DNA from 2 places in the Arthrobacter sp. AOP36-C1-22 genome. Region 2 is predicted to be linked to the other one. Evidence: predicted binding sites of a transcription regulator. Region 2 holds the regulator's gene; the other holds the start of a gene.

The links. Region 2 encodes Rex, which represses fermentation and respiration genes when NADH is low (regulators of the CRP and FNR family bind a similar motif). Its sites were predicted from a motif close to CTTGTGAANNNNTTCACAAG; they were not measured.
Region 1: ACT3S6_RS03230 (glyceraldehyde-3-phosphate dehydrogenase) is a predicted target of Rex. The motif match lies at 2,242-2,261, and genes of this name have one in related genera.

What each region holds. Positions count from the first base shown of each region.
Region 1 covers NZ_JBQSWW010000003.1:124,285-127,865, forward strand. The annotation lists gene ACT3S6_RS03225 (hypothetical protein) at 1-535, opposite strand, end outside; gene ACT3S6_RS03230 (glyceraldehyde-3-phosphate dehydrogenase) at 603-2,084, opposite strand; gene ACT3S6_RS03235 (hypothetical protein) at 2,554-2,787, shown strand; RNA gene rnpB (RNase P RNA component class A) at 3,092-3,460, opposite strand; gene ACT3S6_RS03245 (acyltransferase family protein) at 3,474-3,581, opposite strand, start outside.
Region 2 covers NZ_JBQSWW010000001.1:263,108-266,688, reverse strand. The annotation lists gene ACT3S6_RS01385 (HAD family hydrolase) at 1-793, opposite strand, end outside; gene ACT3S6_RS01380 (glutaredoxin family protein) at 896-1,150, shown strand; gene ACT3S6_RS01375 (redox-sensing transcriptional repressor Rex) at 1,156-1,803, shown strand; gene ACT3S6_RS01370 (hypothetical protein) at 1,810-2,652, opposite strand; gene ACT3S6_RS01365 (histidine phosphatase family protein) at 2,825-3,487, shown strand; gene ACT3S6_RS01360 (TlpA family protein disulfide reductase) at 3,495-3,581, shown strand, end outside.

The sequences.
Region 1 (3,581 bases), on a different contig from region 2:
GGGTGATCTTCTTGCCGGTGAATTCGGCCTGCTGGCCGACGCGGATGGAGGTTCCTCCCACCGTCACGGTCGGCTTGCCCTTGCTGTTCAGCGTGGTGTCCTCGGGGAACACGAGCAGCGTCGGGGGCCCCTGCTTATTGACGGCGTGGAAGCAGCCGTGATCGGCGATGATCAGCTTGGTGTTCAGCGAATCATTGCCGGAAGCGGACTTGCCGGTGGAGACCACGGCAATCTTGTGCTCCTTGTTCTTCACGGTATCCAGGGCCAGCTTGTCCTTGGCCGGGGCGGCCTTCTTGGACTTCTTGGTCTGGGTGGTCTTCGACTGGCTCGCGGTTTCGGTGGCCGAGGAGGCAGCGCTGCTGCTCGCCGGCGCCGAGCTGGAGGCTGCCGCCGAGGATTCCTGGGTGGCGGGCGCCGACGACGAGTCGTCGGAGCTGCCCGTGGAGGAACATCCGGTGGCTGCCAGCAACAGGGCGAACCCGGCGGCGGTGACCCCCAGTGCGCGGCGTGCTCGGCTATCGATCCTACGATCCATGCTGTGGTCCTGCTTCCTGCCCTGGCTTGGGCTGGTTGTCCGGCGCCGTCGTCGGCTCCGGTGGTTGCTACACGGTGGCGGTTGCCTCGACCGTGATGTCTTCGGTCCTGTCGACGGCCGGGAAGGCTGCCGGATGGGTTCCGGCGAGTTCCTCGATGACGCGAACCACCTGGCAGGAGTATCCGAACTCGTTGTCGTACCAGACGTAGACGACGGCGTTGCGGCCGTTGGCGATGGTCGCCAGCCCGTCCACGATGCCGGCCCGGCGCGAGCCGACGAAATCGGTGGAAACGATCTCCGGGGAGTCGATGTAGTCGATCTGCTTATGCAGTTCGGCACCCAGCGAGGTCTGGCGCAGGAACGTGTTCAGTTCCTCCTTGGTGGTGTCCTTTTCCAGGTTCAGGTTCAGGATGGCCATGGAGACGTCGGGGGTGGGGACCCGGATGGCGTTTCCGGTGAGCTTGCCCTCGAATTCGGGCAGGGCCTTGGCGACGGCCTTCGCTGCTCCGGTCTCGGCGATGACCATGTTCAATGCCGCCGAACGTCCACGGCGGTCGCCCTTGTGGAAGTTGTCGGTGAGATTCTGGTCGTTGGTGAACGAGTGGACGGTTTCCACGTGGCCGTGGGCCACGCCGTACTCGTCGTTGATGGCCTTGAGCACCGGGGTGATCGCGTTCGTGGTGCAGGACGCGGCGGAGATGACGGTGTCGTCGGCGGCGATGTCCCCGTGGTTGATGCCGTGGACGATGTTCTTCACATCGCCCTTGCCCGGGGCGGTGAGCAGCACCTGGGACACGCCCTTGGCCTTGAGGTGCTGGCCCAGTCCTTCACGATCGCGCCAGCGGCCCGTGTTGTCCACGACGATCGCCTTGTTGATGCCGTAGGCGGTGTAGTCCACGGCGGTCGGGTCGTTGGAGTAGATGACCTGGATCAGCGTTCCGTTGGCCAGGATCGTGTTGTTTTCCTCGTCAACGGTGATCGAGCCTTCGAAGGGTCCGTGGACCGAGTCGCGGCGCAACAGCGAGGCGCGCTTGACCAGGTCGTTCTCACCGTTCTTGCGCACCACGATGGCGCGCAGCCGGAGGCCGTAGCCACCGCGCTCGATGAGGATGCGGGCCAGCAGGCGGCCGATGCGGCCGAAGCCGTAGAGCACGATATCGCGTGATTCGGCTTCGGTGCGTCCCGCGCCACCGGCCTTTTCGGCGAATTCGGCGACTAGGAAGTCGGCCAACACGGCGTCGTTGCCCTGCTCGTTGAATTTGCGGGACAGCCGGGCCAGATCCACCGATACCGCCCCGAGATCCAAGGCATCCAGTCCCTGGAGCAGCGGCAACGTCTGGGATGGGGAGAGTTCCACGCCGTCGATATGGCGGGCCACCCGGTGGGCCTTGAGGATGTCGATCGGGGATTTGTTGATGAGCTTGCGCCCGTAGATGGAGGTCACCACATTGTTCTTGCGGTAGAGACGCCCGATCAGGGGAATCATGGCCTCGGCGAGTTCCTCGCGGCCGCTCCATTCGTTCTGGGCGGCGACAGACTGCTGGGTCACTTCTTGTCCTTCCAATTCAGCCGGCCGGGATCCACTAGCCGGTTGGCACCGCGAAAGCACCATTGCAGATACGGTTGGTTGGGGTCTGAGATTCCTCGCCCCCGGGGCTGCGCCCACCTCCATTCTAGGTTGTTGACCCCCGATCACCGCATTGATACCGGTGAACTCACTCACATGACCTGCCGCAGCGCCACGCCGCCCCAAAACCATGCATTCGAAGACATCTTCGATTATACTTGAATTGGCGGCGCCCCGTCTCTTGCGCCGCCGGCACGGCTCCCCCAGGCCGTGCCCATCAACCGGCCCCGCTCCTTCACCTCGGGCGGGGCCGGTTGCCGCCCCGACGCATCCCGCACCCCCTGGTCATCCGCGCATCCGGTCCGTCATCCAGGCCGGAACAGAACCGGGTGCCGCTAGACTGGCTGGAGGTTCGGCACGCCGCCGTCGACCGGCTACTGACTGGGGAAACATGAGGATTGGGGACCTGTCCCGCGAGCATCGACACCTGGGGATCGTCTTCCTCTGCGACACGATGGCCATCAACGGGACGCTGGATTACTTCAGGGCCATCTGGGTCGGCAGCGAATATCGGCAGGTGCTGACCATCAGCGGATGGGTTTCACCTCCCCTGCCATTGGATGCAGAGATCGAAGTCCACGAGCCCGACCCCACCCCGCCGACAGACGGCAAGTCGTCCGTGTAACCGAATTCGCGGTGGACCGCCACCGCTCACAGTAGAACGTATGTTCGACTATGGTTAAACCTCGCCAACCACCGGGGAGGACACCATCAACAAGGTCGACGTCGCCCAGGCGCTGCAGACCCTCAACGCCGATCTGGCCAGCGGGGGCCGGCCACCTCGGGTGAAGCGGAGCCTCATGCCGGGGGATTACCCGCCGCAGGTCCACCCGGATGACTGGGAACCGGATGACGAAACCGATCGTGGTCCACTCCAACCCCCGTGAGCCCTACCGGGAGGTGACACCGGGTCCGCAGTGGAAGGTGAGTGGACGGGATGGCCTGTACGCCGGGTTCTGTACCGGCAGCGGTTGCCCGGCTGCCGGTGACGATCATCCATCTAGGGGCACCGTTGCCGATGCCCTCACGCGGCCTACCCGACTACTGGGGCGAACAGCCCTCATACGCAGCCTGTCTGGCCTTGCTCCGGGTGGGGTTTACCGAGCCGCCCCAGTCACCTGGGGCGCTGGTGGTCTCTTACACCACCTTTTCACCCTGACCCGCACTCGGCGGGCGGTCTGTTTTCTGTGGCACTGGCCTGCGGGTTTCCCCGAGTGGGCGTTACCCACCACCCTGTTCTGTGGAGCCCGGACGTTCCTCGGGCCGCTTGCGCGACACGCGATCGTCCAGCCATCCCGTCCGTTGACCAGTCTAGCGTGCTCCGGGCGGCGTCCGGTCAGCCACCCCTACGGGTCCTTGCTCGGCCCGTTCGTCCCCCGTCGACGCGTCGGCCGGTCCAGTCTTCGGGGCCACGGCTGG
Region 2 (3,581 bases):
TCCGCAGGCCGCGCCAGAGCCCGTAGACGGCGCCCGAGACGGTGGCCGCCCGGATGCCGATCGTTGCCGCATGCCGTCCACGGCGGAAGTCATATACGGGCCAGTTGTGGGCCAGGGCGTGGCGGCGCAGGCGTACATCCGGGTTGATGGCCACCGGATGTCCGACGACGGTCAGCAGCGGCACGTCGTTATAGGAATCGCTGTAGGCCCAGCTGGTCGAAAGATCCAGGCCTTCGCGGGCCGCCAGCTCGGTCACGGCGGTGGCCTTGGCCGGGCCATGCAGGATCTCGCCGACCAGCCGGCCCGTATAGACCCCCTCGTGTTGGTCCACCACGGTGCCCAGCGCACCGGAAAGGCCGAGCTTGTCGGCGATCACCTCGGCCACTTCCAAGGGGGTGGCGGTGACCAGCCACACCGGCCGGCCTCCGTCCAGATGCGCCTGGGCCAGCGCCCGGGTCCCGGGCCAGATCCGGCTGGCAATGAATTCGTCGTAGATCTCGTCGCCCAGGGCGCTCATGTCATCGACCAGGATGCCGGCGGCCAGGGCCAGCGCCTGGTCCTTGATCCGGTGGACCTGCGCGAGGTCCTCGCCGCGCACCATGAAGCTGATCTGCTGCACGCCCATCCACAGGGCGTGGCGCAGGCTGAACGCCCCCCGGCTATACATCTTCCGGGCCACGGCGAACAGACTGGCCCCGCGCATCATGGTGTTGTCGACGTCGAAGAAGGCGGCGGCATGCCCGGGGGATGGTGGGGCTGCCGGTACATGGGCGGCTCGGGGCTGCTCTGGCATCTGGATAGTCTATCCACCGAGACGGGCCACGCGAGCGGTGCCGTGCGTCACGGGGAGGATCGTTTCTGCCCGGCCGCGGGGGAGTAACGGTAGGTTTGGAGTATGGATTCTTCGCTTCAACCACCCCGGGTCAGGCTCTTGAGCCGGACCGGATGCCACCTCTGCGGGGCCGCCCGCGCCACCGTCCAGACGGTGACGGCACGGCATGGAGTCGCGTGGGACGAGGTCCTCATCGATGACGATCCGGCCCTGATGCAGCAATTCGGCGAAGAGGTGCCGGTGCTGTTGGTGGATGGGGTGCAACGCGATTTCTGGGTCATTGATGCGGATCGGCTCGAGAAGTTGATCAGTGCGTGAATCCGATGGAAAAGGCACTTCCCGAGGCGACGCTGAGTCGCATGACCGGCTATCTGCGCGCCCTGGAGGCCATGCGTGAGGTCGGTCGCCCGACGATCTCCTCGGAGGTCCTGGCCGCCGCCGCCGGAGTGAATTCCGCGATCCTGCGCAAGGACCTCTCGCTGTTGGGGACCTTCGGGACCCGGGGCGTCGGGTATCGGATCGAGGTGTTGGCCGAGACCATTTCCGAGACCCTGGGGTTGGAACGGGATTGGCGGGTCGGCATCCTCGGTGCCGGCAACCTGGGCCGCGCCTTGGCCGGCTATGCCGGTTTCCGTGAAGGCGGGTTCAGCATCCAAGCGGTCTTCGACATCGCCGAAACCGTCATTGGCGATGCCGTGGGCGGGCTGGCGGTCCGTCCGGTGGGTGAACTGGCTGCGGCCACGGCCGAACTGGGGTTGAACATGGCCGTGCTGGCCGTCCCCGGACCGGCGGCCCAGGAACTCTGCGACCGGGTCGTCGGTGCCGGGATCACCAACATCCTCAGTTTCGCCCCGGTGATCCTCCAGGTTCCCGAGGGCATCCACATGCGCCGGGTGGACATGGCCCGGGAACTGCAGATCCTGGCCTACCACGCAGGCTTCGGGGCGGGCCGCCCGGCAGACCAGGACTGAGGGCTGCTAGCGGAAGCCGCCCCGCTTACGCTGGGCCATCGCCTTGACGTAGTTCGAGGAGGGCGTCAGCCAGGCCAGGACGATGCCGGCCACGCCGAGCAGGATCACCAGGAGCGAGATCGGATCCGACGGGGTGAACAACCCGAACAGGGAGATCGCCGCTAGGACGGTGCCGGTGATGCGGGCCCCGTTGCTGCCCTTGCGGATGAAGCTGGCGATCAGCGCGTAGACCCCGGCCACGACCACCATCATGATCAGGACGACGACCTTCAGGGCGCTGATCATCGATTCGAGGTCGATCCCGGCGTCGTCGAGCTGCTGCTGGGTCTCGGGACCCTGCTGCGCGATGGCTTCGCGGATGGCCTCAACGACCATGGCGTTCGGCAGGAAGATCAGGATCAGCGCCTGCACCAGGGTGATGATCCCGGCGCCAATGATCAACCAGAATGCCGCCTTGAGCTGTTTCGGGGGTGCCGGCCGCGTGCCGGGAGTTCCCCCGAAGCCCGCTGCCCCACCGTCCGGCTGCTGGCCGTAACCGTAGCCATAGGGGGAGGGGGCGGGATTCGCATGGCCCTGTCCCACCGGGGGCAGGTTCGGCTGACCGGGCTGGCCGTAGCCCGGAGGCAGGCCCGCCCCCGGCTGCCCGGAGGAACCGGGGCCCTGGGTGCCCTGGCCGTACTGGCCCGGCTGGCCCGGAGGGTTCTGGCCGTATTGGGGGGACCCGGTGGCGTCGGCCCCGGTCTCGGGCAGGCGTTGTCCGAACTGCGGGGGACCGGGAACCGGGGGAGTGGTGCCGTCGTTGGTGGCATCCGGGTCCTGCTGCGGGTCCTCGGGGGTGGGGGTGCTCATCGTCTGTCCTCCATTGGTGTTGCGTACGGTGGGCCCAGCTCCCAGACTAATGCGCCCGACCCCTGTCGGGGCATCATCACGAAGGCTGACACTATGCGCCCGCGAGGGATGCATGAAGTGGATCACCGTCCTCCTTTTAGGCGACGCCGCAAAGGTTTGAGACACTAGATGCATGCCTGTCGCCACCGTCCACCTGCTCCGCCATGGGGAGGTCCACAACCCGGACAAGGTGCTCTATGGCCGGTTGCCCGGATTCCGCCTCTCCGATCTCGGCCGCACCATGGCGGATCGTGCCGCGGAGTACTTCGTGGCCCAGCGCGACGCCGGCGCGTCAATCGTGCATCTGGCGGCCTCGCCACTGGTCAGGGCCCAGGAAACGGCCGAGCCGACGTCCAAGGCCCTGGGCCTGCAGATCGCCACCGATGATCGACTGATCGAAGGCGGAAACCATTTCGAGGGACTCTCCGGAGTCAAGGGGCAGCTGCGCAACCCGCGGCACTGGCCCTACCTCATCAACCCGTTGCGTCCGTCCTGGGGGGAGCCCTACCGGGTCCAGGTCGAGCGCATGATGGCCGCGGTGAAGGATCACCGCGACCGGGCCGTTTCACTCGGCGGCCCCGGAGCCCAAGCCGTGCTGGTCAGCCACCAGCTACCCATTTGGGTGACGCGCCTGGCCGCCGAAAACAAGCACCTGTGGCATGACCCCCGGAAGCGGCAATGCACGCTCACGTCGGTCACCAGCCTGGATTTTGAGGGGGAACGGCTCGTTGCCGTTCGTTATACCGAACCCTGCGCTGACCTGCTGGCCAACGCGGCTAACATCCCCGGAGCCTGAAGAACACATGCCGTCCCATCCGTCCCGCCTGTCCGATTCACCGTTTCCCGCCCGACGACACGTCCTGCGCTCCGCCGCGCTCTTCGCCGCCGTC